DNA from 4 places in the Streptomyces sp. Tu6071 genome. Region 1 is predicted to be linked to each of the others. Evidence: riboswitches for the same ligand, from Rfam matches in the RefSeq annotation. Region 1 holds a riboswitch; each other region holds the start of a gene.
The links. Region 1 has a riboswitch for cyclic di-AMP ahead of STTU_RS03290 (M23 family metallopeptidase). Riboswitches for the same ligand answer to the same signal wherever they lie in the genome.
Positions count from the first base shown of each region.

Region 2: it holds a riboswitch for cyclic di-AMP, as region 1 does, so the genes downstream of both, STTU_RS07245 (M23 family metallopeptidase) here and STTU_RS03290 (M23 family metallopeptidase) in region 1, are expected to answer to the same signal.
Region 3: it holds a riboswitch for cyclic di-AMP, as region 1 does, so the genes downstream of both, STTU_RS29530 (C40 family peptidase) here and STTU_RS03290 (M23 family metallopeptidase) in region 1, are expected to answer to the same signal.
Region 4: it holds a riboswitch for cyclic di-AMP, as region 1 does, so the genes downstream of both, STTU_RS14705 (M23 family metallopeptidase) here and STTU_RS03290 (M23 family metallopeptidase) in region 1, are expected to answer to the same signal.

Region 1 covers NZ_CM001165.1:797,798-806,473, reverse strand. The annotation lists gene dxs (1-deoxy-D-xylulose-5-phosphate synthase) at 1-1,790, shown strand, start outside; gene STTU_RS03310 (aspartate aminotransferase family protein) at 1,787-3,217, shown strand; gene STTU_RS03305 (helix-turn-helix domain-containing protein) at 3,282-3,896, shown strand; gene STTU_RS03300 (DUF6126 family protein) at 3,896-4,147, shown strand; gene STTU_RS03295 (tyrosine-protein phosphatase) at 4,236-5,072, opposite strand; cyclic di-AMP (ydaO/yuaA leader) riboswitch at 5,430-5,607, shown strand; gene STTU_RS03290 (M23 family metallopeptidase) at 5,610-6,338, shown strand; gene STTU_RS03285 (SGNH/GDSL hydrolase family protein) at 6,531-7,343, shown strand; gene STTU_RS03280 (MBL fold metallo-hydrolase) at 7,581-8,676, shown strand, end outside.
Region 2 covers NZ_CM001165.1:1,775,571-1,784,246, forward strand. The annotation lists gene STTU_RS07235 (HPr family phosphocarrier protein) at 304-585, shown strand; gene STTU_RS07240 (GntR family transcriptional regulator) at 889-1,572, opposite strand; gene STTU_RS07245 (M23 family metallopeptidase) at 1,934-2,707, opposite strand; cyclic di-AMP (ydaO/yuaA leader) riboswitch at 2,720-2,871, opposite strand; gene STTU_RS07250 (M16 family metallopeptidase) at 3,797-5,182, opposite strand; gene STTU_RS07255 (M16 family metallopeptidase) at 5,203-6,576, opposite strand; gene STTU_RS07260 (DNA gyrase/topoisomerase IV subunit A) at 7,122-8,676, shown strand, end outside.
Region 3 covers NZ_CM001165.1:6,943,700-6,947,317, reverse strand. The annotation lists gene STTU_RS29540 (ClpP family protease) at 128-766, shown strand; gene STTU_RS29535 (hypothetical protein) at 771-1,121, shown strand; cyclic di-AMP (ydaO/yuaA leader) riboswitch at 1,573-1,748, shown strand; gene STTU_RS29530 (C40 family peptidase) at 1,752-2,228, shown strand; gene STTU_RS29525 (ATP-binding protein) at 2,371-2,817, opposite strand; gene STTU_RS29520 (GNAT family N-acetyltransferase) at 3,038-3,466, shown strand.
Region 4 covers NZ_CM001165.1:3,580,798-3,589,473, forward strand. The annotation lists gene STTU_RS14700 (aldo/keto reductase) at 1-555, opposite strand, end outside; gene STTU_RS14705 (M23 family metallopeptidase) at 839-2,191, opposite strand; cyclic di-AMP (ydaO/yuaA leader) riboswitch at 2,204-2,342, opposite strand; gene STTU_RS14710 (PP2C family protein-serine/threonine phosphatase) at 2,528-3,694, opposite strand; tRNA gene STTU_RS14720 (tRNA-Met) at 4,572-4,645, opposite strand; gene STTU_RS14725 (ABC transporter permease) at 4,697-7,321, opposite strand; gene modA (molybdate ABC transporter substrate-binding protein) at 7,570-8,406, opposite strand; gene STTU_RS14735 (TOBE domain-containing protein) at 8,478-8,676, opposite strand, start outside.

The sequences.
Region 1 (8,676 bases):
TCGCCAGGACCGGCGGCCACCTCGGCCCCAACCTCGGGGTCGTCGAGCTGACCATCGCCCTGCACCGGGTCTTCGACTCGCCGCACGACCGCGTCCTGTGGGACACCGGGCACCAGGCGTACGTGCACAAACTCCTCACCGGGCGGCAGGACTTCTCCAAGCTGCGCTCCAAGGGCGGCCTCTCCGGCTACCCCTCGCGCGCGGAGTCCGCGCACGACGTCATCGAGAACAGCCACGCCTCGACCGTGCTCGGCTGGGCGGACGGCCTCGCCAAGGCGCGCGAGCTGCGCGGCGAGGACACCCACGTCGTCGCCGTCACCGGGGACGGGGCGCTCACCGGCGGCATGGCCTGGGAGGCGCTCAACAACATCGCCGCCGCCAAGGACCGCCCCCTCGTCCTCGTCGTCAACGACAACGAGCGCTCCTACGCGCCGACCATCGGCGGCCTCGCCCACCACCTCGCGGCGCTGCGCACCACGGACGGCTACGAGAAGGTCCTCGCCTGGGGCAAGGAGGTGCTCGACCGCACCCCCGTCGTCGGCAGGCCGCTCTACGAGTCGCTGCACGGCGCGAAGAAGGGCTTCAAGGACGCCTTCGCCCCGCAGGGCCTCTTCGAGGACCTGGGCCTCAAGTACGTCGGCCCCGTCGACGGCCACGACATCGCGGCCCTGGAGTCGGCCTTCGCCAGCGCCAAGCGCTTCGGCGGGCCCGTCATCGTGCACGTCATCACCGAGAAGGGCCGCGGCTACGAGCCCGCCCTCGCCAACGAGGCGGACCGCTTCCACACGGTGGGCGCGATCGACCCGCTCACCGCCGAGGCGCTCACGCCGTCCGCCGGGCCCTCCTGGACGGCGGTCTTCGGCGAGGAGCTGGTGCGGATCGCCGAGGAGCGGCACGACGTCGTCGCGCTCACCGCCGCGATGCTCGACCCCGTCGGCCTCACGCCCTTCGCCGAGCGCTTCCCCGAGCGGATCTGGGACGTCGGGATCGCCGAGCAGCACGCGACCGTCTCGGCCGCCGGGCTCGCGACCGGAGGACTGCACCCCGTCGTCGCCGTCTACGCGACCTTCCTCAACCGGGCCTTCGACCAGCTCCTCATGGACGTCGCCCTGCACAAGTGCGGGGTCACCTTCGTCCTGGACCGGGCGGGCGTCACCGGGACCGACGGCGCCTCGCACAACGGCATGTGGGACATGTCGGTGCTCCAGGTGGTGCCGGGGCTGCGCATCGCGGCGCCGCGCGACGCGGGCGAGCTGCGCGCCCAGCTGCGCGAGGCGGTCGCCGTGGACGACGCGCCGACCCTCGTGCGCTTCCCCAAGGAGACGGTGGGGGCGGACCTGCCCGCGCTGCGGCGCGAGGGCGGCCTCGACGTGCTCGCGGAGGACGCCGGGGACGAGGAGGAGGCCGACGTCCTCTTCGTCTCGGTCGGTGTCATGGCGCCCGTGTGCCTCGCCGCCGCCGCCCTCCTGCGCGAGCGGGGCATCCGCTCGACCGTCGTGGACCCGCGCTGGGTCAAGCCCGTCGACCCCGCCCTCGCGCCGCTCGCCGCGCGGCACCGGGTGGTCGCGGTCGTCGAGGACAACAGCCGTACCTCCGGGGTCGGCGCCGCCGTCTCGGTGGCCCTCGCCGACGCCGAAGTCGACGTCCCCGTACGCCACTTCGGCATCCCCGAGCAGTTCCTGCCGCACGCCAAGCGCGGGGAACTGCTCGCCGACCTCGGCCTCACGCCGGTGGAGATCGCCGGACGCATCGGGGCCCACCTGGCCCGTAAGGAGAAGACGCAAGGATGACCACCGGCACGACGGACGCCGCGGCTCCCGGGGGCGAGGGCACGCAGGGCAAAGGTTTCGACCTCAACGGACTGCTCGCCGCGCGTGGCGGCGAGCGCTACGAGCTGCACACCAAGCACCTCAACCACCAGTTGCCGCGGATGCTCCACACGATCGGCTTCGACAAGTACTACGAGCGCGGCGAGGGCGCCCACTTCTGGGACGACCAGGGGCAGGACTACCTCGACATGCTCGCGGGCTTCGGCGTCATGGGCCTCGGCCGCCACCACCCGGTCGTCCGCCAGGCGCTGCACGACGTGCTCGACGCCCAGCTCGCCGACCTCACGCGCTTCGACTGCCAGCCGCTGCCCGGCCTCCTCGCCGAGAAGCTGCTCTCGCACAGCCCGCACCTGGACCGCGTCTTCTTCGGCAACAGCGGCACCGAGGCCGTCGAGACGGCCCTCAAGTTCGCGCGCTTCGCGACCGGGCGCCACCGCATCCTCTACTACGACCACGCCTTCCACGGCCTCACCACGGGCTCCCTCTCCGTGAACGGGGAGAAGGGCTTCCGCGACGGCTTCGCGCCGCTGCTCCCCGACACCGCGCTCCCCGTGGGCGACCTCGCCGCGCTGGAGCGGGAGCTGCGCAGGGGCGACGTGGCCGGGCTCATCGTCGAGCCGATCCAGGGCAAGGGCGTCACCGAGACCCCGCCGGGCTACCTCAAGGCCGCGCAGGACCTGCTGCGCAAGCACAAGGCGTTGCTCATCGCCGACGAGGTGCAGACCGGGCTCGGGCGCACCGGGGACTTCTACGCCTACCAGCACGAGGAGGGCGTCGAGCCGGACCTCGTGTGCGTCGCGAAGTCGCTCTCGGGCGGCTACGTCCCGGTGAGCGCGACGCTCGGCAAGGAGTGGATCTTCAAGAAGGTCTACTCCTCGATGGACCGCGTCCTCGTCCACTCCGCGAGCTTCGGCGCCAACGCGCAGGCGATGGCCGCGGGCCTCGCGGTGCTGCACGTCATGGAGGACGAGAACATCGTCGCCCACGCGCGCCGCACGGGGGACTACCTCAAGCAGCGCCTGACCGACCTGATCCCGACGTACGAGATGCTCGCCGACATCCGCGGGCGCGGCCTCATGATCGGCATCGAGTTCGGCCGCCCCGACTCGCTCAAGCTGCGCAGCCGCTGGGCGATGCTCCAGGCCGCGCGCAAGGGGCTCTTCGCGCAGATGGTCGTGGTGCCGCTGCTCCAGAAGCACCGCATCCTGACGCAGGTCTCGGGGGACCACCTCGAAGTCATCAAGCTCATCCCGCCGCTCGTGATCGACGAGAAGGACGCGGACCGCTTCGTGGACGCCTTCACGGCGGTCATGGACGACGCGCACAACGGCGGCCTCATGGGCGACTTCGCGAAGAACATCGTGAAGCAGGCGGTCGCCCACCGCTGACCCCGTGTTTTGCCTCTCGGGCAAAAAATTTGCCCGAGAGGCACGACGGTGGCTGAATGGAGGCATGAGCACCGAGCCCGAAGGCGCGTCCGAAGAACTCGCCGTCACCGTCGCCCCGCACCTGCGGGAACTGCGCCGCCGCGCGGGCCTCACGCTGGAGGCGGCGGCGAAGGCCGCGAGCCTCTCCCCGGCCCACCTCTCCAGGCTGGAGACGGGCCGCAGGCAGCCGAGCCTGCCGATGCTGCTCGCCCTGGCACGCACCTACGGTACGACGGTCTCCGAACTCCTCGGCGAGACCCCCGCCGGACCGGGCTCGGTCGTCCGCGCCGGCGCGATGGAACCCACCGAGGCGGGCGGCTGGACGTACTGGCAGGCGGGCGGCTCGGGACGCGGGATGCAGGCGCTGCGCGTACGGGTCCCGTACGGCAGCCAGGGCGACATCGTGCGCGTGCACCCGGGGGAGGAGTGGCTGCACGTCCTGACCGGACGGCTCCGGCTGCGCCTCGGCGACAGCGCGCACCTGCTCGGCCCGGGGGACAGCGCCCACTTCGACTCGCTCACCCCGCACCGCATCGCCGCCGCGGACCCGGACGGCGCGGTGCTGCTCTTCGTCCACACGCTCTTGCAGAGCCCGCTCGGCGCGCTCTGCCTCGGCGACGTCCACCCAGGAGGCGCGTAATGCCCGAGTCCGAGTACCAGCCCGAGCCCGCAGGACGGGCCACGGCGGAGGAGCCGAAGGCCCCCGAACCGCAGTCGCCCCCGTCCCCGCGGGCCCCGGAGTCCTCGCCGGAGGACAGCCCGATCCGCCGCTTCGTCGAGGACAAGATCCCGACCGGGCTGTGGGTCCGCGTCTTCGTCTACGTCGTCGCCGCGCACGGCGTCGCGGCCTTCCTCTACCTGCTCTTCGTGCTGGGAGCGAAGAACCAGTAGCGGAGAGATCAGCCCCTCCACCCGCGCGATGCCAGCCCCTCCGGCGAGTGAGGAGCGGGGGTGTGGGGGCGGGGCCCCCACGGTGGGGTCATTCCACGAGCCGTTCCCTCAACCGCTCGCGCAGCGCCCCGTCCATCCCCAGGACTTCCCCGAAATACCGCTCCCGGCCACCCCAGTGCGTGTCGATCGTCTCGAACGCCGCCCGCAGATAGCTCGCCCGCGCCGCGAAGAGCGGATCGAGCAGCTCGGCCACCTCCGGCGCCGTCGGTGCCACCGCGTCCTTGCCGCGCGAGACGCGGTAGCGGCGGTGGCGCGCGTCCGACTTGAGGTAGTCCTCCTCGATCGCCTCCTCCTCCACGCCCACGGCGAGCAGGACGAGCGCGATCGAGGTGCCCGCCCGGTCCTTGCCCGCCGCGCAGTGCAGCAGCGCGGGCACGCTGTCCTCGGCGATCGCCCGCAGCAGCCGCCCGTGCTCGGCGGTACGCTCCTTGATCAGCTGCCGGTAACTGGCCTCCATGCGGGCCTCGGCGCGCCCCTCGCCGAGCGCCGCTCGCAGTTGGCCCACCTCCCCGTCCCGCACGATCCGCCAGAACTCCGCGCCGTCCGCCGGGTCGTTGAGCGGCAGGTGCACATTGCGCACGCCGGGCAGTTCGACGTCGGGGCCTTCGAGGGCGCGGTCGGCGGCGTTGCGGAAGTCGAAGACGGAGTGGAGGCCGAGGCCCGCGAGGTAGGCGGCATCGGTGTCGGTGGCGTGCGCGAGGTGGCCACTGCGGAAGAGGACGCCGCGGCGGGTGCGGCGGCCGTCGCGGGTGGGCAGCCCGCCCACGTCGCGGAAGTTGCGGACGGCGCTCAGCGCGGGCTCCTCCGGCCCCGCCGAGGGGGTGGCGACGGGCTCGGGCGCGGTCCCCGGGGACGGCTGCGTCACGGGACTCCTTCCGGTCGGCCGCCGGCGCGGCTCGCCGGCGGGGGCGCGAGGCCGAGACTCGCACGGACCACGGGGCCGGGCAAGGTACCCGAGCGCGGGAGAACCCCGAGGTGAGCAGCGTCATAGCGGTGACGGACGGTGCCGGATGGGGGTCCGGGGCGGGGTGGACCGTTTTCGCTGCAAACGGCGTACGTCCGGTTCTGTCCGTATCGAGCTGTTTCCACGGAGAGTGACGGAAATCTTCGGAATGGATCACCAAATGTGATTCACAGCGCAAAAAGGCTGCTTGTCCGGCGTGTCGCATTGCCTTTACGGTCACCACCAGTCCGGCCGGAACGCCGAATCCTGCCGCCGCCCCGGACTCTCACGCTCACTCACACCCGTACCGGCAGGAGCGGGGGACCCACACGCTTCACGCCGTTCCCGGTCCTCCCGGGACGGCTCGGGGTGAAGTCACCGCGCGCACCGCGCCGGTGGCCGGGCAGCTCCAGCCCGAACCCGACAGCTCACCCCGCAGGCGACGGAGAAGGAATCCGCATGTCCGCCACGGCCAACCGCCGCTCGTTCACCCGTCGCCTCGCGCTGCTCGGCACCACCGGTGCCGCCGTCGTGGCGCTCCCGCTCACCGCCCTCGGCGGCGCCCACGCCGCGAGCCCCGCGAAGGACGCGACGTACACCGTCAAGACCGGTGACACGCTCATCAAGATCGCCAAGAAGGAGAAGGTCTCCGGCGGCTGGAAGAAGCTCTACGAGCAGAACAAGGGCACCATCGGCGCCAACCCCGGCATCATCAAGCCCGGTTCGAAGCTCGTCGTGAAGAAGGCCGCGACCCCGGCCCCCGCCGCCAAGAAGGCCACCACGGGCTCCGGCTGGACCGCGCCCGTCGACGGCGTCAAGGGCAGCGGCTACGGCCGCAACGGCAGCCTGTGGTCGCACGGCCACACGGGCGCCGACTTCCCGGTCAACACCGGTACCCCGGTCAAGTCCGTCGCCGCCGGCACGGTCGTCACGGCGGGTTGGGGCGGCGCCTACGGCAACCAGATCGTCATCAAGCACGCCGACGGCCACTACAGCCAGTACGCCCACCTCTCCGCCTTCAAGGTCTCGGCCGGGCAGAGCGTCGGCGAGGGTCAGCAGATCGCCGTCTCCGGCGCGACCGGCAACGTGACCGGCCCGCACCTGCACTTCGAGGTCCGCACGGGCCCCGACTACGGGAGCGACGTCAACCCGATCACCTTCCTCGCGCAGCACGGCGTCAACGCCTGAGCGCCGTACCACCGAGAGCCGCCGCGGCCCGTTCCCCCAAGGGGCGGGCCGCGGCGGCCGTTTCGGGACACGACCGCCAAGGGGTGCCGTTTATTCCGGGGTTGGGGCTTTCTTGACCGGTGGTCTTTCTCACTCCGTGTCACCCCCTCCCTACGGTGGCGTAAGTCTGGCGTAAAGGTGAAGGATGCCGAGGTGGCACGAGAAGCGAGGATTCCCAGCAGCAAGGCCCTCCGCGCGGAGGGCACCGTGACGTCCTACGTGGCCGTGGGCGACAGCTTCACGGAGGGCGTGGGCGACCCCGGGCCCGACGGGCTCCTCACCGGCTGGGCCGACCGCCTCGCCGTCCAGCTCGCCGACCGCCTCCCCGAGCGCTCCGCCTTCCGCTACGCCAACCTCGCCGTGCGCGGCAAGCTCCTCGACCAGATCGCCGGGGACCAGGTCCCCCGCGCGGCGGCGCTCGCCCCCGACCTCGTCTCCTTCGTCGCGGGCGGCAACGACGTCCTGCGCCCCGGCAGCGACCCGGACGACCTCGCCGAACGCTTCGAGAAGGCGGTCGCCACGCTCTCCGGCGCGGCGGGCACCGTCATGATCGCGACCGGCTTCGACACGCGGGACACGCCTGTCCTGCGCCACCTGCGCGGCAAGATCGCCACGTACAACGCGCACGTACGCGCCGTCGCCGACCGCCACGGCTGCCTCGTCCTGGACCTGTGGGCCCTGCGCTCGGTGCGCGACCGCCGCGCCTGGGACAGCGACCGCCTCCACCTCGGCCCCGAGGGCCACACCCGCGTCGCCCTGCGCGCCGCCCAGCTCCTCGGCCTCGACATCCCCGCCGACCCCGAGCAGCCCTGGCCCGCGCTGCGCCCGCGCGGCACCTTCGAGGAGCGGCGCGACGACATCGCCTGGGCCCGCGAGTACCTCGTCCCCTGGATCGGCCGCCGCCTGCGCGGCGAGTCCTCGGGCGACCACGTCCACGCGAAGCGCCCGGATCTGCTGCCGCTGTAGAGGGAAGCAGAAGCAGCCCCGCCGGCGGAACCAAATCCGGCCCCTCCGGCGTTTGAGGGGCGGGGGCCCGGGGGCGGAGCCCCCGCAAGGCCCACCCCGGCGAGCGCCGGGCCGACGGACCCGCCGAGTATTGACACGTACCGCCCCGGAACTTCCGCACCCGAGGAGACACCCGTGCCCCCCACCCGCCGCCTCCCCACTCCGCCGGCCTTCGGGGCCGATCCGCGCGGCGCCCGCATGGCCCGTATCCGCCGCTCCCCGCACTTCGACCCGGCCAAGGGCGTCTTCACCAACCCGGAGGGTCCCGCGGGCGAGATGACGGGCGGCGCCCCGACGCCGGACCGCAAGGAACTCCTGCGCACGTACTTCCGCTCCGAGGACCGCGCCCGGCGCGCCCCCTCCGGCGTCCTCCCCGTGCATCCCACGACCCTCGCCGACCTCGCGCGGCCCCCGCGCGAGGGCCTGCGCGTCACCTGGACCGGGCACTCCTCGGTGCTCACCGAGATCGACGGCGCCCGCATCCTCTTCGACCCAGTGTGGGGCGAGCGCTGCTCCCCCTTCTCCTTCGCCGGGCCCAAGCGCCTGCACCCCGCCCCCTTCCCGCTCGCCGCGCTCGACCGCGTCGATGCCGTGGTCATCTCGCACGACCACTACGACCACCTCGACCTGCCCTCGATCCGCACCCTCGCGGCGAGCGGCACGACCTTCGTCGTCCCGCTCGGCATCGGCGCCCACCTGGAGCACTGGGGCGTGCCCGACGCGCTCGTGCGGGAGCTGGACTGGCACGAGTCGACGGAGCTGGCCGGGGTGCGGCTGACCGCGACGCCCGCCCGGCACTTCTGCGGACGCGGCCTGCGCAACACGCAGCACACGCTGTGGGCCTCCTGGGTCGTCGCGGGGCCCGAGCACCGCGTCTTCCACAGCGGGGACACCGGCTACTTCCCCGGCTTCGCCGGGATCGGCCGCGAGCACGGCCCCTTCGACGTGACGATGATCCAGCTCGGCGCGTACAGCGAGTACTGGCCCGACATCCACATGACCCCCGCCGAGGCGCTCCGCGCTCACGGGGACCTCGGCGGCGGGGTCCTCCTGCCGATCCACTGGGGCACGTTCAACCTCGCCCCGCACCCGTGGGCCGAGCCCGCCGAGTGGACGAAGGACCTCGGCGACGCCTCCGGCTCCCGGATCGCCTTCCCGCGACCGGGCCAGCCCTTCGAGCCCGCGGGCGAGCTGCCGGAGGAGCCGTGGTGGCGCGCGGTCTCGCTGCCGCTGGAGCGCCACTGGGAGTCCGCCGGGCCCACCGGTCCGGCCGCGCACCCGGGCGGCGAGCCGG
Region 2 (8,676 bases), 980 kb from region 1:
GGGGCCGGGGCGTGGGGGCCCGGGGCCGGGGCGCGGCGCGGGGGTGTCCCCCTGGTGCCCGCGCACACCCCTCGTACGGCCCCCGCCCCCTTGCGCCGCGCGGCGCGCCGTGCCACCACGAGGGGAGAACGCGTCCCGGAACGGGAAGGCCCGTACCGCGACCCCGCACCGATCCGCACCACCGGAAGACCGCACCGACCGCACCACTGGAAGCCGCACCGATCCGCACCACCGGAAGCTGCACAACCGCGTATCCGCACCGGGCCCGCACGCGCGCGGGCCCCGGACCCGAAGGGCTGCACCATGGCTGAGCGTCGCGTCACCGTCGGCTGGCCGGAGGGCCTCCACGCCCGTCCCGCCTCCCTCTTCGTGCGGGCATCGACCGCCACCGGACTCCCCGTGACCGTCGCCAAGAGCGAAGGCGAAGCGGTCAACGCCCGCTCCATGCTCGCGGTGCTCGGCCTCGGCGTGCAGGGGGGCGAGGAGATCACGCTGAGCGCGGAGGGAGAGGGGGCGGAAGAGGCCCTGGACCGGCTCGCCAAACTCGTGGCCGAGGGGCTCCAGGAACTCCCGGAAACCGTTTAGGGAATACGCGGGGGTCCGGGCGCGCGGAATTGTTCTCCACGCGTCCGGGTCCTCGCGCATTTCCGGGGCGGGCACAGCGATAAAGCCCACCGAAGACACACCCCATTACGGGCAGGGAATGCCCGCTCGCCGGGACGGCGAAGGTGGCGAGGTGACGGTCTCGCGATGTCGTATCCCTTTGTATACGGCCCCCGTGTTAATGCGGGAGGCCGGGATTGTTTACGGGATGTTGCGAAGTCCTCACCACCGGGCCGACGCGCACGGTCACACCCGCTCGCGCGGTCACCGGGCGGGCGCGCGACCTCACCAGGCGGGGGCCTCCTCGGGGTCGCGCCCCGGCGGGCGGCGCGGGGGGCGGGGGCCGGGGCCGCGCAGGCGGTGGGCGCGGCGCGCGCGGTCGGCGTGCTGCGCGGTGAGCGCGCGGGCCCGCTCCGCGTCGCCGCGCGCCACCGCGTCGACGATCGCGCCGTGCTCGGCCCAGGACTCCTGCGGGCGGGCGGGCGATTCGACCACGTACATCCACGCGATCTTGTGCCGCAGCAGGGTCAGGAGCGAGGTCAGCGTCTCGCTCGCGCTGGCCTGGACAAGGGTTTCGTGGAACCAGCCGCCCAGCGAGCGCAGGTCCTCCTCCTGCCCCCGCCGCGCCCGCTCCTGCCCGAGCCGGACGAGACCGCGCAGCACCTTGAGGTGCGCCTCGGTCCTGCGCTGCGCGGCGCGCGCCGCGCACAGCGGCTCCAGCAGCAGCCTGGTCTCCAGGACGTCCACGGCCTCCTGCGCCCCCGGCTCCGCGACCTGCGCCCCCGCGTGCCGGCGCGTCACCACGAAGCCCTCCGCCTCCAGCGTGCGCAGCGCCTCCCGCACCGGCACCCGCGACACCCCGTATCTCCGCGCGAGCAATTCCTCCGTGAGCCGGCTCCCCCGCTCGTACACGCCCGAGACGATATCGTCCCTGATCGCCGTGCATACCGAGTGCGCGGGAATGCTCATGACCCGACCTCCGCATTAATCACCGCGAAACGCTGTCTGGACGTCCGCGAGGTGACTCCATTAGAGCAGTGACCCTATGAGAACAGCGAAGAATTCCTCACGGCAGGGCGCATTCCCCGGATTTCCCCGGGCTCCGGTGCGCTGTTTACGGGCGGTTCGGGGCGGAAAGGGCGGGGGTGTGCGGGGCCGGGGGGATCTCGGGGGCCGTAGCCGGAATGCCGAAAGCCCCCGGGGGGCGGGGGCTTTCGGGGGCGTCGCGCGGGGGACGCGGGGCTGGTGCGGGGTCCGTGCGGGGGGCCGGACGAGACCGCTGCGGGATTCCCGTGCGGGGGCGGCACCGGGTCCCGTGCCGGGCCAGGGCTCAGATGTCGATGCCGTGGCCGCGCAGGTAGGCGAGCGGGTCCATGTCGGAGCCGTACTCGGGGCTCGTGCGGGCCTCGAAGTGCAGGTGGGGACCCGTGACGTTGCCCGTGGCGCCCGAGATCGCGATCTGCTGACCCGCGGTCACGGCCTGCCCGACCGCGACGGTGGCGGCGGTCAGGTGCCCGTACTGCGTGTACGTCCCGTCGTGCATACGGAGCACGACCTCGTTCCCGTACGCGCCGCCCCAGTCGACCTTCACGACCGTCCCGGCCCCGACCGCGTGGACGCTCGTGCCGCTCGCCGCGTGGAAGTCGATGCCGGTGTGGCTGCCTGACGACCACAGCGAGCTGCTGGCGTGGTAGCCGGTGGAGACGTACGAGCCGGGGATCGGCAGGACGAAGGTGTTGAGGCGCTTGCGCTCGGCGGCCCGCGCGGCCCGCTCCTTCGCCTCCTTCTTCCGCTCGGCCTCGCGCTTCGCCTTCGCGGCCTCCTTGCTCGCCCGGGCCGCGGCCTCCGCCTCGGCGGCGTCCTGCTCGGCGGCGGAGTGCACGAGGGACGCCTGCGTGGCGATCTCCTGGGCGACGCTGTCGAAGCCGATGACGCGGGTGAGGCCGGTGTCGGGGCCCTCATGCTGCGCGGCCTGCGCGGGCGCGGCGAGGGTGCCGACGACGGAACCGGTCGTGAGCGCGGCGATCCCGGCCACCTTCGCACCGGTGCGGGACGCTCGGACGGCAGGGCGGCGGTGCCTGCCCGTGGGGCGCGTGAACGCCATGAAGCGGCTGTTCCTTTCCTTCCCTCTCGCCTACCGGGTTAGCTGACGGGTTCGGAGCAGGAAGGTCTCCTACGGACACCGGCGGACGGCATCCGATTCACCCCATGGGACACATGGGTCCCCGGCTCCCGGGTACGAGCCCCGGAACTCGGCGAAGGCCGTCCGCTGCCGCGGGCGCGGCGCATACCTGACGAACAGCCGGAGTGACGCTAAGCGGGACAACACTTCCGCAACAAACGGAACCGCACCTTTGTTGCTCATGCCACACCCCAGACAGGCCGTCATGCACCCAATACGGACACGATGACGACCCCGTCGGGACGATCACGGGTCCGCCTCCGACCCCTGGGTACCCCCGTGTCCGGACAAAGACGCACAGCCGCCGCCGGTACGAGAGCCTTGCCCGATGTCCGCGACTTGTCGGCTGCGTGGGGGAGCACGACGACGGGCGGGGCACGTCGGGGACGTGAGCCTTCGGGGCTGGTGGGGGGTCGGTTGACGGGGGACGGGTGGCGGGGGCGAGTGACGGGGGCAATTGTGTCAGTGCCCACGGCGAGCACGAGGGCCGACGAACCGTCACGGACATCCGCGCTCTACCGACCACGCCTGCCGGGCGCTCGGCTGACGGCGAGACAGCGAGCGGGAGGGAAACAGTCGGTCCCGGCGGGAGGGCGGGCGGGTGCGCCGGGGACCGCGTGCGCGCGCCTGGGGGTCCCGTCCTCCGGACATCGACGCACAGCCCCTCGCAAGAGCCCCCGGCACGGTGACGACGGCGAGGGAGGCCGCCGGACTGTGGCCAACGGGCCCAACCACCTCACCGCGGCTGTCCGTTCAGCACCGCACAGCGTTGCCCCCGCGATGATCCCAACGCCCTGACGCAGTCCTTGGCGGGCTCACCGTGAAGACGCGCCCCCGATCCCCGCTCCGGCCGAGCCCGCCGGTAGCAGCGGACGAGCGGACCGAGCCGGACGGTCGCGGGCAGGCCAACAAGCCCAGCCAGGCCGACCAGGCCGCCCGGTCACGTTCACCCGGACCGAACCCGACCGGACGGGTGCGGCCACCGTCCCGGCCGCACCCGTCCCCACGACCTCAGCCCTGCACCACCGTCACTTCCCCGATCCCCAACTCCCGCACCGGATCGGCGATCTGCGCCGCGTCCCCCACGAGGACCGTCACGAGGCGGTCCGCCGGGAAGGCGTTCACGACGGCGGCCGTGGCCTCCACCGTGCCCGTCTCGGCGAGGCGGCGGTAGAAGGCGGCCTGGAAGTCGTCGGGAAGCTGCTGCTCGACCTGGTCGGCGAGCGTCCCCGCGACGGCGGCGGCCGTCTCGTACTTGAGCGGGGCGACGCCCACGAGGTTCTGCTCGGCCGTCTCGCGCTCCACGTCCGTGAGCCCGCCCGCCGCGAGGTCGCGCAGCACCTTCCACAGGTCCGCCAGCGCGGGCCCGGTGGACTCGGTGTCGACCGAGCCGCTGATCGCGAGGAGCGCGGCGCCCGGGGCGAGCCCCGTGCCCTCCGCCGGGCTCCCGGACCGCAGCACCTGGCCGAAGGCCCGCACGCCGTAGGTGTAGCCCTTCTCCTCGCGCAGCACCCGGTCGAGACGCGAGGTCAGCGTCCCGCCCAGGCAGTAGGTGCCGAGCACCTGCGCCGCCCACACCGGGTCGTGCCGGTCCGGGCCCGTACGGCCGATGAGGAGCTGCGTCTGCACCGAGCCCGGCCGGTCGACGATGAAGACGCGCCCGGTGTCGTCCGAGGTGATCGGGCTCATGGCGGGCGAGGCGGGGGCCGAGCCCGTCCACGTGCCGAGGCTCTCGGCGAGCAGGGCGTCGAGATCGGCGCCCGCGAAGTCGCCGACGACGACCACAGTGGCCGTGGCCGGATGTACGTACCGCTCGTACAGCTCCCGTACGGCCTTCGCGTCGATCGCCTCGACGGTCTCCGCCGTGCCCTGCCGGGGGCGGGAGATGCGGCTGCCGGCCGGGAAGAGCTGCTTGAACAGCTCCTTGGCCGCGCGGCGCGCCGGGTTGGCGGCCTCGTGCGGGATCTCGTCGAGCCTGTTCCGTACCAGTCGCTCGATCTCGGACTCGGCGAAGGCGGGGGCGCGCAGGGCCTCGGCGAGCAGGTCGAGTCCCTTGGGGAGGCGCGAGACCGGCACTTCGAGGGAGAGGCGGAGCCCCGCGTGGTCCGCGTGCGCGTCGAGCGTCGCGCCGCAGCGCTCCAGTTCGGCGGCGTACTCCTCGGCGGAGTGCTTGTCGGTGCCCTCGGTGAAGGCGCGCGCGAGGATCGTGGCGAGGCCGTCGAGGCCCTTCGGCTCGGCGTCGAGCGGAACGTCGAGCAGCACCTCCACAGCGACGAGCTGCTGACCTGGGCGCTCGCAGCGCAGGAGGGTCAGGCCATTGGACAGGGTGGAGCGCTCCGGGGCGGGGAAGGCCCAGGGCTTGGCGGGGCCCGGCTGGGGGCGCGGGTGGAACTCCATGGTGCTCTGCACGGCTTCGCTCACTGCTGCGCCGCCTCCTCGTCCTGGTCGGTGGCCGCTTCCTCGGCGGCGGGGGTCTGCTCAGGCGCGGTGGGCTCGTAGACGAGGACCGCGCGGTTGTCCGGGCGGAGCCGGGCGGCGGCGATCTCGCGCACCTCGTCGGCGGTGATCGTGAGGAGGCGGTCCACGGCGGTGAAGGCGAGCTGCGGGTCTCCGAAGAGCACGGCGTACCGGCAGAGCTGGTCGGCGCGGCCGGCGACGGTGTCGAGCTGGTCGAGCCACTCGCGCTCCAGCTGGGCCTGGGCGCGCTCCATCTCCTCGGCCGTCGGGCCCTCCTCGGCGAAGCGGGCCAGCTCCTCGTCCACGGCCGCCTCGATCGCGGGGATCTCGACACCCGCGCTCGTCTTGACGTCGAGCCAGCCGAGCGAGGGGGCGCCCGCCAGCCGCAGCAGCCCGAAACCGGCGGCGACGGCCGAACGGTCGCGGCGCACCAGGCGGTTGAAGAGCCGCGAGGACTCGCCGCCGCCGAGGATGGTGAGCGCGACATCGGCGGCGTCCCCGGCGCGGGTCCCGTCCTCGGGAAGCCGGTAGGCCGCCATGAGGGCGCGCGAGGGCACGTCCTCACGCACCGTCTCGCGCAACTGCCCGCCCATCACGTCGGGCAGCGAGCCGTCGCGCGGCGGCTGCTTGCCGTCGTGGCCCGGGATCGAGCCGAAGTACTTCTCGACCCAGGCGAGGGTCTGCTCCGGGTCGATGTCGCCGACGACGGAGAGGACCGCGTTGTTCGGCGCGTAGTACGTGCGGAAGAAGGCGCGGGCGTCCTCCAGGGTCGCCGCGTCGAGGTCCGCCATGGAGCCGATGGGGGTGTGGTGGTACGGGTGGCCCTCGGGGTAGGCGAGGGCGGTGAGCTTCTCGAAGGCGGTGCCGTAGGGCACGTTGTCGTACCGCTGGCGGCGCTCGTTCTTGACCACCGCGCGCTGGTTGTCCAGGGACTCCAGGTCGAGCGCGGTGAGCAGGGAGCCCATGCGGTCGGCCTCCAGCCACAGCGCCAGCTCCAGCTGGTTCGACGGCATGGTCTCGAAGTAGTTGGTGCGCTCGAAGCTCGTCGTGCCGTTGAGGGAGCCGCCGGCGCCCTGGACCAGCTCGAAGTGCCCGTTCCCCTTGACCTGCGCCGAGCCCTGGAACATCAGGTGCTCGAAGAGGTGGGCGAGGCCGGTGCGCCCCGCGACCTCGTGGCGCGAGCCGACGTCGTACCAGAGGCAGACGGCCGCCACCGGGGTCAGGTGGTCCTCGGAGAGGACCACGCGCAGTCCGTTGGCGAGCCGGTGCTCCGTCGCGGTCAGACCGCCGGAGCCGGCCCGCTCGGTGGCCGTGTCACCCATGGGCATGTACATCCCTTCGTGTCGCCGAACCGCTCGTGGCCGCCGCGAGGCGCCGGGCGTGCTCGTCGTACAGCTGTTGAGTCGGATCGCTGTTGTCTCGTCGCGCTGTCACTCTATGCAACCGCACCGACAAGCGGGGAAGTTCCCGCCTCCGGACTTCTTCCCCGCGGATCGGCGCAGAGGCGCACGGGGTGGTTCGCACCCGCTCCGCGCGCCGGTCGGGTACGTACCCGCGCGCCGCTCCGGTACGTACGGAGGAGAGCGTCCCGTACGGGACGGCGGACGGTGCCCGCCGCGCTGCCGCACGTACGACCCGCGGGGGAGGACACGCCGGAGCGGTCGCGACGCGTCCCTCCCGCGGGGGAGCCGTCCCTCGCGGGGTGGAGAGCGGCGCTTCCGCCGGAAGTACCCCCTTGCTCCGGCTCCGTGGGCCCGCGAGGGCGTCTGCGGACGGGTCGAGGTCGGGACTGTCGGCGCGGCGGTCCACAATGGTCCGCGTCAGTACAGCCGCAGTACAGCCGATGCCGTGACGAGAACGCGAAGGAGCCGCAGCAGCGATGGCCCGCCGCAGCACGAAAACCCCGTCTCGGGGCACCTCCCGGGCCGACGAGGCAGACTTCGAGGAGAGAATCCTCGACATCGACGTCGTCGACGAGATGCAGAGCTCCTACCTGGAGTACGCGTACTCCGTGATCTACTCCCGGGCGCTCCCCGACGCCCGGGACGGGCTCAAGCCGGTGCAGCGACGCATCGTCTACCAGATGAACGAGATGGGTCTGCGGCCCGAGCGCGGCTACGTCAAGTGCGCGCGCGTCGTCGGCGAGGTGATGGGCAAGCTTCACCCGCACGGGGACGCCTCGATCTACGACGCGCTCGTCCGCATGGCGCAGTCCTTCTCCATGCGGGTCCCGCTCGTCGACGGGCACGGCAACTTCGGCTCGCTGGGCAACGACGACCCGCCGGCCGCGATGCGGTACACCGAGTCCCGCATGGCCGACGCGGCGATGCTGATGACGGACTCGATCGACGAGAACACCGTCGACTTCGCGCCCAACTACGACGGCCAGGAGCAGGAGCCCCTCACCCTCCCCGCCGCCTACCCGAACCTGCTGGTCAACGGCGCCTCCGGGATCGCCGTCGGCATGGCGACGAACATGGCGCCGCACAACCTCGGCGAGGTCGTCGCCGCCGCGCGCCACCTGATCCGGCATCCGAACGCGGATCTCGACACGCTCATGAAGTACGTGCCGGGCCCCGACCTGCCCACCGGTGGCCGCATCGTGGGCCTCGCGGGGATTCGCGACGCGTACGCGAACGGGCGCGGCAGCTTCAAGACCCGCGCCAGCGTCACGGTCGAGAACGTGACGGCGCGCCGGAAGGGCCTCGTCGTGACGGAACTGCCGTTCACGGTGGGCCCCGAGAAGGTCATCGCGAAGATCAAGGACCTCGTCGGCGCGAAGAAGCTCCAGGGCATCGCGGACGTCAAGGACCTCACCGACCGCGAGCACGGCCTGCGGCTCGTCATCGAGATCAAGAACGGCTTCGTGCCCGAGGCGGTGCTCGAACAGCTCTACAAGCTGACGCCGATGGAGGAGTCCTTCGGCATCAACAACGTGGCCCTCGTGGACGGTCAGCCGCTCACGCTCGGCCTCAAGGAGATGCTGGAGGTCTACCTCGACCACCGCTTCTCCGTCGTGCGGCGGCGCAGCGAGTTCCGGCGCACGAAGCGCATGAACCGGCTGCACCTCGTGGAGGGCCTGCTCGTCGCGCTCGTCGACATCGACGAGGTCATCCGGCTCATCCGCTCCAGCGAGAACTCGGCGGAGGCGAAGCAGCGCCTCATCGAGCACTTCTCGCTGAGCGAGACGCAGACCCAGTACATCCTCGACACCCCGCTGCGCCGGCTCACCAGGTTCGACCGGATTGAACTGGAGTCCGAGCGCGACCGGCTCAACGCGGAGATCGAGGAGCTGACGGCGATCCTCGAATCGGACACCGAGCTGCGCAAGCTCGTCTCCGGCGAGCTGGCGGCCGTGGCGAAGAAGTACGGGACACCGCGTCGCACCGTGCTGCTCGAATCGGCGGACACCCCCGTCGCGGCGATCCCGCTCC
Region 3 (3,618 bases), 6.1 Mb from region 1:
GCGTCTCTGTTGCGCGAGCCCCTTCGGCTGACTCAGACTCACGTACGTTCTGTACAGAATTTACAGGACGTACAAATCGTACGGTCTGCCCGATCCGTGCGTCGTCCGCGTCCCAGGAGGCCCCGCCTTGCAGCCCACCGACCGGTCCCCTCTCGCTCGTCACGTGCTCCCCGAGTTCACCGAGCGCACCAGCTACGGCACACGCACTCTTGACCCGTACTCACGACTCCTGGAAGGTCGGATCGTGTTCCTCGGCACCCCGCTGGACGACACGGCGGCGGCGGACCTGGCGGTACAGCTCATGCACCTCGAATACGCGGACCCCGATCAGGACATCTCCCTCTACCTCAACTGCCCCGGCGGCGAGTTCACCGCGCTGACCGCCGTGTACGACACGATGCGGCACCTGTCGTGCGACGTCGCGACGTACTGCCTCGGGCAGGCCGTCTCCGTGGGCGCGGTCCTGCTCGCCGGCGGGGCGCCCGGCAAGCGCGCGGCGCTGCCCGGGGCGCGGATCGTGCTGCGGCAGCCGGAGCTGCCCGAGGGGATGCGGGGGCAGCCGAGCGATCTGGCCGTGTGGGCCGAGGAGTTGGCGCGCGAGCGGCGGACGACGGAGCGGCTGCTGGCCGCCGGCACGGGGCGGACGGAGGAGGAGGTGCGCGGCGACATGGAGCGCGACCTCGTCCTGACGGCGGAGGAAGCGGTGACGTACGGGATCGTCGACGCCCTCGCGGACCGCCGCGCGCCGCACTCCGGGCCCAGGTGAGCGCGTGGTGCCGCCCGAACTCCCGCCACTGTCCGCGCTGACCCGTGCCGAGGGTGAACTCGTCGACCACTACCTCGCCACCGCCGAGCTGCTGGGCCGGGTCAACCCCGCGCGCGGTGACGACACGTACGCGGCCCTGCGCGCCGCCCAGGCGCTCGTCGCCGAGGTGACGCGACTGCGGGACGCGCTGGCGCTGATGCACGCGCGCGGCGAGACCGCGCTGCACCGGGCCACGCTGGAGCGGGCCTTGCGCGTCCTGGACGGGGAACGCCGGGCGGGACGGGTCGCCGTGCCGCCGCCCGAGGAGGCCGGGGCGGGCGGCGAGAGCGGGGAAGAGGGCGGGCGGGGGCGCTGAAAGAGCCCGCGGGGGCGCGGGGAAGGCGCGTCAGCGCGGGCCGTTCGCGGTGCGCGCGCGGGGCGTGAAGTCCGCGCGGGACGGCGCATGACCCTTCTTAACCCTTCACATGCATGCGCTCCGCGACCCTTCGTGTCCGCTGCGCGACGCGCGGCGGCCGAACGGAGGACCCCCCAATGACGTACGCCTGAGTCGGCGTCACGTCGCCCGCGGTTGCCCTCGCGGTCCGCGTTCCGCCGCGCCCGCACAGCGTTTGCGCTGGTCGAGGGCTCGCCCCTCGCGACTGGAGTCCCGTCCGACCCCCTTTCGCCACCCGATCGCCATACGGGTGACTAACCTCACATAAGCCGGTTTTCATTCGGAATCCGGCGCTGTCGTGCGTCAAGATCGCTCCCGACGACAAGCCCCCGCCGCAGCGGCGGGGCGGTCCGGGCGGACGCCGAGTCCCGCCGCCGCCCGGACGCCAGGTCGACACGGAGTGGATCGGCGGGAGTGGAGGACCCGAGCACGGCGGGTCGGGCCCGGTAACGGGCGCCGGTCCTTGGGGTGAAGCCGCGTGAGCGGCCGGGCATCTTCGCCAGTCCGAACCCGACAGGTCACCCTTCACAGGCGGTTGACGAAGGGTTACGCATGCTGGTGCGCAATCGAGTTCCCGTCCTGCTCTCCCGGACCGGCGCGGTGTCGGTCCTCACCCTCGCCGCCGTGGGCGGCACCGTCCTCGTCCCCGGCGCCTCCGGGGAGGCCTCGGCCGCCGTCCGGATCTCCACGAAGGCCCTCAAGGTCGCGGCGTCCAAGAAGGGCGCCCCCTACCGCTGGGGCGCGAAGGGTCCGCATCGCTTCGACTGCTCGGGCCTGACGCTCTATTCGTTCAAGAAGGCGGGCAAGTCCCTGCCCCGCACCGCCCAGGCGCAGTACAACCGGACCCGGCACGTGTCGGCGGGCAAGCGCACCAAGGGCGACCTGGTGTTCTTCCGCTCCGGCGGCAGCATCTACCACGTCGGCATCTACGCCGGGAAGAACAAGATCTGGCACGCCCCGAAGACGGGAGACGTGGTCAAGCTCGAAAAGATCTGGTCGAAGCGGGTCTCGTACGGACGCGTGCGGTAGGCGTCGGGCGCGCGCGGGACCGTGCGTGTGTCGTGGGCTCGGGCTCGTGAGCACGGCGTTCGTGGGCTCGGGCTCGTGAGCGCGGGGGTCGCGGGCCCGGACTCGTGAGCGCGGCTCGTGAGCGCGGGCTCGTGGATGGGGCTCAGTCCTCCGGCACGACGCCCGCGCGCGCCGGTCGCCAGGGCAGGGCGACCAGGACGGTCTTGCCGCCCTGGGGCGTCGGCACCACGGACAGCCTGCCGCCGTTCTCCGCCGTGAGGAAGCGGATGATCGCGAGACCGCGCCCGTTGTCCTGCTGGACGGCGGCCGGGAGGCGGCGCGGCGGCCGGGGATGGGAGTCGGTGACCCCGACGCGCAGGAGTTCGTCCCGGTCGAGCGAGACGGTGACAGTGAAGAAGGGGGACCGCCCGTCCGTGTGCAGGACGGCGTTGGTGACGAGTTCGGAGACGATCAGGCGCACCGCGTCGGCCATGTCCGCCCGCGCGGGCAGTCCCCATTCCGCGAGGAGCGCGCAGACGAAGGCGCGCGCCTCGCGGACCGAGGCGGCGTCGCTCGGCAGCGTGGCGGAGGCTTCCTGATGATCGGCCATGACGACCTGCCCCTTTCCACCGGGCGCCCGAACGGCGCACCGGGTCGGTGGTTCGCGACAGCCTGCCACCAGCGAGGGGCGCCCTCCGAGGACTGTGCGCCACTGTCGCCCGAAGCGGTGAAGCCTGCTACGGCCGAGCGGATTCCGGGGTACGCGGCGCGCCGTCCCGCCTCGCGAAAACCGGGTGCCCGCGACGCGTGCCGCCTGCTTGGCTGCTCCCATGAGCACACCTGACGACCTGCGCATACGCCACGCCGAGCCCGCCGATGTCGCGCCCGTCCTCGCCTTCTGGCGCGAGGCGGCCGAGGGGACGAGCATCAGCGACGACACCGCGGGCGTCGGCCGCCTCCTCGACCGCGATCCCGAGGCGCTGCTCCTCGCCGAGCGTGACGGCACGCTCGTCGGCACGGTGATCGCGGGCTTCGACGGCTGGCGCTGCTCCGCCTACCGCCTCGCCGTCCACCCCGCGTACCGCCGCCAGGGCATCGCGACGGCGCTCCTCACCGCGATGGAGGACCGTTTCGCCGCGCTCGGCGGTCGCCGCGTGGACGCGATGGTCCTGGAGGAGAACACGCGCGCGCACGGCGCGTGGGGCGCGGCGGGGTACGTGCGGGAGGAGCGGTGGCGGCGCTGGGTGAAGCCGGTGTGACACGACCCGTCGCGACCCCGCCCCGGCTTTCCGCCGACGGCCGCCCCTTCCCCTTCGCTTTGCTCTTCCTTTACTCTTGCGTGACCGGTCCTTTTCGATCCGCGAATCGTGACCCTCCGCGAGCCCTCTCGCGGGGTTCCCAGCGAAAGGTG
Region 4 (8,676 bases), 2.8 Mb from region 1:
GTTGTACTGCGGCTGGAGCGCGACGTACTTCGCGATCCCCTCGCGGTCGGAGAAGTCCAGCGCCTCCTGAAGCCGCTCCGGGGAGATGTTCGAGGCGGCGATGGCGCGGATCTTGCCCGCCCCGACCAGTTCGTCGAGCACCGTCAGGAACTCCCCGACCTCGACCGACTCGTCGTCGTAGTGCGTGTAGTAGAGGTCGATGTAGTCGCTCTGGAGGCGGCGCAGGGAGTCCTCGACAGCCGCCTTGACCGTGTCGGCGCGCAGGCCCTTGCGCGTGGACAGCGCGCCGCCCTTGGTCGCGACGACGACGTCGGAGCGGTTGCCGCGCGCCTTCATCCACTCGCCGATGATGCGCTCCGACACTCCGCCCTCGTTGCCCGGCGCCCATTGGCTGTAGGCATCGGCGGTGTCGACGAAGTTGCCGCCCGCCTGCGTGTAGCCGTCGAGGACGGCGAAGGAGGTGTCGCGGTCGGCCGTCCAGCCGAAGACGTTGCCACCGAGGGCGAGGGGGAAGACCTCGATGTCGGAGGCACCGAGGGGGCGGAGAGAAGTCATGAGGACAACCAACTCCTGAGGCGGTCAGAAAATTCCCGGCGGGGGGAATCGCTGGGGCGGGGGAAGCGGTGACCGCGCGGCGGCAGGGCGTCGGCTGCGGTGGGACGGGTCTGCGTCGCAGCGGAGTCCGCGCGGCGGAGGTATCCGCACGGACGCGGACACTTCCGCCACGCTGAAACTTCTTGCGTGCGGACTCTTCCGCCGCGCGGTCACCTCTCCCGCGCGGTCACCTCTCCCGCGCGGTCACCCCTCTCGCGCGGTCACCCCTCCCGCGCGGGCCGGCTCAGGGCTGCTGGCCGTGGTCCTGGAGCCACGGGAGCGGGTCGACCGCCGCGCCGCCCGCCGGGTGGACCTCCAAGTGGAGGTGAGGGCCTGTCACGTTGCCGGTCGCACCGACGCGACCGATGACCTCACCGGTCGTCACCTTCTGCCCCACGCTCACCGAGATCGAGGACTGGTGGCAGTACCACAGCTCCGTACCGTCGTCGAGAAGGAGCACGGTGCGGTAGCCGTACGCGCCGGACCAGCCCGCCTCCTGGACGGTCGCCGAGTGGATCGCCTTGAGCGGCGTGCCGGTCGGCGCGGCGAAGTCGAGCCCCGTGTGGTGCCCGGAGGACCACATCGAGCCACCGTCGCCGAAGTGCGAGGTGAGGGTGTAGGAGGCGACGGGGAGGGTGTAGCTGCGGGCGAGTTCCGCGAGGCGCTTCGCCTCCGCCTTCGCCTTCGCCTCGGCCTCCGCCCTGGCCTTCGCCGCCGCTTCCTTCTTCTCCTGCTCGTCCGCGGCCTTCTTCTGCGCCTGCGCGGCGTGGTCGGCGGCGGCCTGCGCCGCGACCGCCTCGGCCTGTTCGCGGGCCGTACGGTCCGCGCTGTCGGCCTGATTCTCGGCCTGCGCGAGGATGCGGGCGCGCAGCGCCTCGCCCGCGTCGGTGGCGCCCTGCTCGCGGTCGGTGTCGCTGAGCCCGGCGTTGGTGAGCGGCGCGGCGGCGGGGTTGGCGGCGAGCTGTTCGGGCGTGTCGCCCTTGGCGTCGGCGACGAGCGAGCCGATGCCGGGGAGCGACTCGGCGTCCGGCAGCACCTGCTTGAGCTGCCCGGTCACCTCCGTGACCTTCTCCGGCAGCGAGAGCTTCACCGGCGGCTTCTCCTGCGCCGAGGCGATACCGCCCGCGCCGACCGCAGCGAGCACCCCGACTCCGAGCACGGTCGAGCTGCGGGCGAGTCCGCCGCGCTGCTTGGCGACCCGGTGCCGGCCGCGCACGGACCCGAGCGATTCCTCTGTCGGGTTCCACTCGCCGCCCGCCTCGGGAGCACCGCTCCCGTACGCGCCGAATCCGACGGAGCCCGGGTAGACGTCCACCGGGGCGGCGTGACCCGCGGGGGGCGCGTACGCGGCGGGGGCGGCGTCGGTCCCGTACGGCAGGCGCGGGGCGGACCCGTACGACTGGGCGGAACCGTACGACTGCGCCGGGGCGGACCCGTAGGGCTGCGCGGGGACGGACCCGTACGACTGGGTGGGGACGGCGGACCCGTAGGGCGCGCCGGAGATGGGGGCCGGGGGCTGGGCCGGCAGCGAACCGCCGGGGGTGAGCATGCCGGTGGGGAAGGCGCTCGGGCCGGGGGCAGGCGGGTTGGACGCCACGAAGGCGACTCTCCTTTCCTTCCTTCTCGCCTACCGGGTTAGCTGACGGGTTCGGAGCAGGAAGGTCTCCTACGGGCACCCGTACGGGCACCCGATTCACCCCGGAAGAGTGGTTCCCCGGTTCCCTCGCGGGATTCGGCGCACGCGCGCGGAGCCGACGCTCTCGCCGACTGGGACGACCGCGCTGCGTTATCGAACGTTAATAGACCCGGAGGGGTGATTCCAAGCCGTTGCCGATGATCCTTTACGGCCACCACCAGCGGCTAAACGGACATGTGGCGAGTGATCCGGACGAGTTGACCGGGCAATCGTCCAGGCTGTGAATCTGATGGGGCGTCAATTGTTATCGAATGATTCACGCGGGGTCACGGGTCCCAGAGTTTCGGTCTCGGCGGCCGTACCGGTCCCTCCAGCCGCCCCGGCCGTCGCGCCGGTCGTGCCCTGGGCCGGGGCATCGGGGCGGCGGACGGCGAGCAGGGCCATGTCGTCCGTCGTGGCGCCGCCCGTGTACCGCAGGACCTCCTCGGTGATCGTGGTCAGCAGGGCACGCGGGTGCGGGAAGACGCGGCCGCTGAGGCGGGCGACGGGGTCGTAGAAGCGCCCGCGCGCGTCGCGGGCCTCGGAGAGGCCGTCGGTGTAGAGGAGGAGGGTCGCGCCGGGCGGGAAGTCGATGATCTCGGCGCGGTCGGGCCAGGCGCCGAGTTCGCCCATCCCGAGCGGGAGCGCGTGCTCGCCGGGGGTCAGGACGTGGAGGCGGCCGTCGCGTTCGAGGAGCAGCGGTTCGGTGTGGCCGCGGTTGACGAGGCGCAGTTCGGCGGCGCCGCGCGGGACCTCGGCGAGCACGGCGGTCGTGAAGCCCTCGAAGGCGTCGAGCGCGCGACGGCGCAGGCCCTCGCGGGCGAGGGCGCGTTCGAGGCGCTGGGCGACGCCCTCCACGGTCGGCTCCTGCTCGGCGGCCTCGCGAAACGCCCCGATGACGACCGAGACCGCCTCGACCGCGCCGAGCCCCTTGCCCCGCACGTCGCCGAGCACCATACGGACGCCGTACGGGGTGTCCTGCACGGCGTACAGGTCCCCGCCGATGAACGCGTCGGCCTCGGCGGCCTCGTACTGCGCGGCGACGTCGAGCCCGCCGATCCGCTCGGCGGGCACGGGCAGCACGGCGCGCTGCGCGACGGCGGCGACGTTCTGCACGGAGGCGAGGCGGCGGTCGCCGCGGCGGATGAGGGCGTTGATCAGCACGGCGAGCGCGGCGACGGTGAGCACGGTGCTCAGCTCGATGAGGAACGGCCCGGTGGGCAACCTTCCTCGGATGACCTGGAGCAGGATCTCCCCGACGACCGCGAGCCCCCCGACCCCCGCGGTGACCCGCGACGAGGCGAAGGGCGCGGCCACGAGCGGCGCCGCGGCGAAGAACGGCGCCCCGGTGAACGTCGCGGGCGCGAACAACCCGAGGACGAACCCGCAGACCACCAGCAGCAACGGCACCACCCGCACCAGCACCCGCACCGCCACCTCCCGCCGCGCCCACGCGGCCGCAAGCTGGGGGTGCGGCTGGGGCCGGTGCGGCGGCGGAGGCGGAACCGGCTTGTAGTCCTGACGGGGCGGGGTGTCCCACGTGGAGCCGCCGGAATCGCTGGAGCTGCCGGAATCGCCGGAACTGCCTGAGGAGGCGGAGGGGCTGAGGGAGGGGTCGGCGGAGGTGGAGGTGGAGGGGCTGCGGGAGGCGGCAGCCGCGGAGGCGTCGGAGGCGTCGGAGGATGGTGGGTTGCCGGAGGAGCCGGGGCGGGCGGCGGACGCGGGGACACCCGAGGACTCGGGGCCGCTCGCGGGCGCCGAGTCGGAGGAGGACTCCGGATTCGCGGAGGCACCGGAACCCTCGGAACCGGTACCGGCTCGGTGGTCCGATTCTGAGTCGTCAGCGGCCGAACCGCCCTGCCCCCCGAAGACCGGCCCGGAGCCGACAGGCCCGGAGCCGACCGGCCCAGGGCCGACCGACCCGGAGCCGATCAGCCCGGGGTCGGTGTGCGGGCGGCTCTCCTGCCCGGGGGTCGTGCGGGGGCCGCCCTCCGGCTCGGGGTCGAGCCCGTCGGGCCCCGCCTGTCCGGAGTTCTTTGGCGTAGAAGATACGGAGGGCGGCGAGCCGGGGGTGGGGTCTTCGGGGCGTGCGGAGTCGTTGTCCCCGCCCGGCCCCGTTCCTCGCTGCCCCAAGGCTCGCCTCCCGCCGGCCGTGCGCGCGCCCGCGCCCCTTGTACGTACGTACTTCTTCCAGGGTCGCGCCGGGAGAGCGGTGCCGCGAGTCGGGGACGGCCGGGCGGGGCTCCGCCACGGCATGACGAAGGCCCCGGCGCCTTGGGGGCGCCGGGGCCTTCGTACTGAGTAGCGGGGACAGGATTTGAACCTGCGACCTCTGGGTTATGAGCCCAGCGAGCTACCGAGCTGCTCCACCCCGCGTCGGTAAACCCAACTCTACACCCTTCCCGGAGTGCTCCGCGCCACCGTTGTTCACAGGGGCACGAGGGTGATGTCCGTGGCCTTCACGCTCGCCCAGACGGGCGTGCCCTCGTGGAGGGCGAGGTCGGCGGCGGCCTCGGGGGTGATCTCGGCGATGAGGGCGGGGCAGTCGGGGCCGGCGAGGAGGACGCGGAGGCGGCTGCCGAGAGCGGTGATCTCGGTGACGGTGCAGGCGTAGGTGTTGCGGGGGCTGCCGCTCGGGCGGCTCGGGTGGAGTGCGACGGACTCGGGGGCGATGACGGCGAGCCCAGGGGTGCCGGGAGGCGGGGCGGGAGCGTCGGCGGGGGGTGCGACGACGAGGTGGCCACCGCCCTCGGGGGCGAGCCCGTCCGGGGTGAGGGTGCCGGGCCAGGCGTTGCGGCCGAGCATGCGCGCGACCCAGGCGGACCGGGGACGGCGCGCGACCTCGGCGGGCGGCGCGTCCTGCACCGTACGGCCCCCGTCGAGCACGAGAACGCGGTCGGCGAGCGAGACCGCCTCGACGGGATCGTGGGTGACGAGCAGGCAGACGCCCCCGAAGCCGTTGAGGTGACGGCGCAGGGCGTGCCGTACCTGGGCGCGGGTGGTCTGGTCGAGCGCGGCGAGGGGTTCGTCGAGCAGGAGCAGGCGGGGGCGGACGGCGAGGGCGCGCGCGAGCGCGACGCGTTGCGCCTGGCCGCCGGAGAGCTGGGCGGGGCGACGGTGGGCGAGGTGCCCGACGCCGAGCCGGTCCAGGTGTGCGCGCGCGGTACGGCGGGCCTGGGCGCGCGGCACGCCGTTGGCGCGGAGGCCGTAGGCGGTGTTGGCGAGCGCGCTCAGGTGCGGGAAGAGCGCGCCGTCCTGCGGCACCCACGCGACGCCGCGCCGGTGCGGGGGCAGGGCGGTGACGTCGTCGGCGCCGAGGCGGAGTTCGGCGTGGGCGCGGGGGGTGAGGCCGAGGAGGGCCCGTAGGAGGGTCGTCTTGCCCGCTCCGTTGCGGCCCACGACGGCGACGGTGGTGCCGGGCTCCGCGTCGAGGTCGAGATGCGTGTAGCCGCTCAGGCTCGCGTGCAGCGCGTACGTGGGTGTGGGGTCATGGGCCTCCTCGGTGGTGTCGCGGGCCTCGCCAGGTGCGAGGTCCTCGTCGGACGTGGTGGAAGCGGGTCCTTCGCCGGGCCGGGGGCGCGACTCGGCGAGAGCTCGCTTGCCCGCACCTTGCCCCGTGAGATCGCCGCGACCCTTTTCCACCGCTTCTTCACTCCAACGGCTGAACTCGCCGCTTTGTTCGGCTTCGCGGGCACCCGGAGCGGGGTCCCGGACGTCTTCCTCTGTGACGGCGGAGGAATGGGAGCGGGCGGTACGGGCGTCGGGGGCGGCGCCGGTCCAGCGGCCCCGCAGGCCGATGAGGACGGCCATCGCGATGGCGAGGAGGAGCAAGGAGACGGAGGTGGCGGCTTCCGGGGAGTCCTGGAGGAGGAGGTAGACCTGGAGCGGGAGGGTCTGGGTGGTGCCGGGGAGATTGCCGGCGAAGGTGATGGTGGCGCCGAACTCGCCGAGCGCGCGGGCCCAGGTGAGTGCGGCTCCGGCGGCGAGGCCGGGGGCGACGAGAGGGAGGGTGACGGTACGGAAGACGCGCAGCGGGGAGGCGCCGAGCGAGGCGGCGGTCTCCTCGTAGCCGGGGCGGAGCCCGGCGAGGGTGCCTTCCAGGCTGATGACGAGGAAGGGCATGGAGACGAAGGCGGCGGCGAGTACGGCGCCGGAGGTGTGGAAGGGCAGGACGATCCCGAAGGTGTCCTCCAGCCACGGCCCGAGCAGCCCGCGCCGCCCGAAGCCGAGCAGCAGCGCGACACCGCCGACGGTGGGGGGCAGCACCATCGGCAGCAGGACGAGGGAACGGACGAGCGCCTTGCCGGGGAAGTCGGTGCGGGCGAGGAGCCAGGCGAGGGGCACGCCGAAGAGAAGGGAGAGCCCGAGGGCACCGAGTGAGACGAGGAGCGAGAGACGGAGGGCGGTGAGTGTCTCGGGGCTGGTGAGGTGGGTCCCGAGCTGACTCCACGAGGTGCGGGCCAGCACCCCGAGGAGCGGGATCAGGAGGAGGGCGACACCGAGGAGAGCGGGGACGACAAGGGCGAGCGGGGCGCGACGGCGGGGGCGCGGCGCGCGGCGACGAGGACGTGCGGCGCCGCGACGAGGGCGACTGGCGCTCGGCGTGCCGACGCCTGGGCCAGGGCGTGGGGTGCGCGTGAAGTGGGGACGGGGGCTCGGAGTTCGAGAGGTGTCGGCGGGGGCGACGGGACGGTCGGGCGCGTCCCGTACTCCTGGCCCGTTCGGGACGCCGAGGCCCTCCGGCGCGGCGGGGACCTCCCGCACGCCTGGGTCCTCCGGGACGCCTGGGTCCTCCGGGGCGCCGGAGTCTCCCCGCCCGCCGGGGACCTCCCGCACGCCCGGGTCCTCCGGGACGCCGGGGACCTTCCGCACGGCCGGGTTCTCCAGCACGCCCGAGTTCTCCGGGACGCCGGGGGCCTTCCGCACGGCTGGGTTCTCCGGCGAACCGAGGACCTCCCGTACGCCGGGGACGTCCGGCACACCGGAGACCTCCGGCTCGTCGGGGACCTCCGGAACATCGGGGCCCGTCCCCACCTGGGGCCGCTCCAGCACACCAGGCTCCGACCCATCAGGCCGCTCCACCCCACCGGGCTCCGGCCCATTAGGCCCCTCCGGCCCACCGGGACCCTCCCGCGCCGCGCGTTCCTCCCGCGTGGCGGGTTCCTCCCGTGCCGCTCGGTCCTCCGTCGGCCGGTCCGGCACGTCCGGCAGGCCCGCGCCTGGTGTGTTGTCCGTCCCGGGTGGTGCGGGCGGGGCGGACGGCTCGGTGGGCGTGGGCCTGTCGGGGTGGGCGGGGTCGGTCACGGCTGCTGGAAGCCCGCGTGCTGGAGGATGCTCTGGGCCTCGCTGCCGGAGAGCCAGGTGAGGAAGTCGGCGGTGGCCTCGGCGTGCTTGGAGCCCTTGAGGGCGGCGGCGGGGTAGGAGGCGACGGCGTTCTGGGCGTCGGGGATGTCGATGGCGTCGACCTTGTCGGGGACGGTCGCGGCGTCGGTCTTGTAGACGATGCCGGCATCGGCCTCGCCGAGCTGGACCTTGCTCAGGACGGCGCGGACGTTCGGCTCCTCGGAGACGGCCTTGACCTTGAGGTGCTGCTTGTCGAGGACCTGGCGGGAGTAGTTGCCCACCGGGACCTCCTTCGCGGCGAGCACGACCTTGAGCTTGGGGTCGGTGAGGTCCTTGAGGTTGTCGACCTTCTCCGGGTTGCCGTCGCCCACGGCGATGACGAGGCGGTTCTTGGCGATGACGGCGGGGGTGCCCGTCTCGCCCTTGAGGCCGTCCATGGTCTTGGTGTCGGCGGTGACGATGGCGTCGGCGGGGGCGCCCTGGCGGACCTGGGCGGCGAGTTCCTGGGAACCGGCGAAAGAGAACTTCAGGGCGATGCCGGGGCGTTCCTTCTCGTACGTCTTCTTCGCCTCGCCGAAGACGTCGGTCAGTGAGGAGGCGGCGAGGACGGTGAGGTCGGCCTTCTCGGACTCCTTGACGTCCTTGGCGCTGGAGGAGCTGGTGGAGCCGGGGTCGCGCTTCTCGGCGGTCTCGTGGTCGTCGCCGCAGGCGGCGAGGGCGCCGACGAGGAGGGCGGAGGCGAAGACCCCGGTCGTGGCGCGCCGCAGGGTGCGGGCTGTGGGCAGCGAGGACATGGCGGAGGGCTCCTGACGGTGGGGGCGGAGGAAGGGACGAGGAAGGGGAGGACGAGAGGCGGTGGCCGGGGTCAGTAGCGGTCCACGTGCACGTTCGTGGACTTGACGCGTGCGGTGGCTTCCATGCCGACCTCCAGGCCGAGTTCCTCGACGGCCTCGCGGGTCAGCAGGGAGACGAGCCGGTGCGGTCCGGCCTGGATCTCGACCTGGGCGGCGACGTCCCCGAGGCGGACGGCGGTGACGATGCCGGGGAAGGCGTTGCGCACGGAG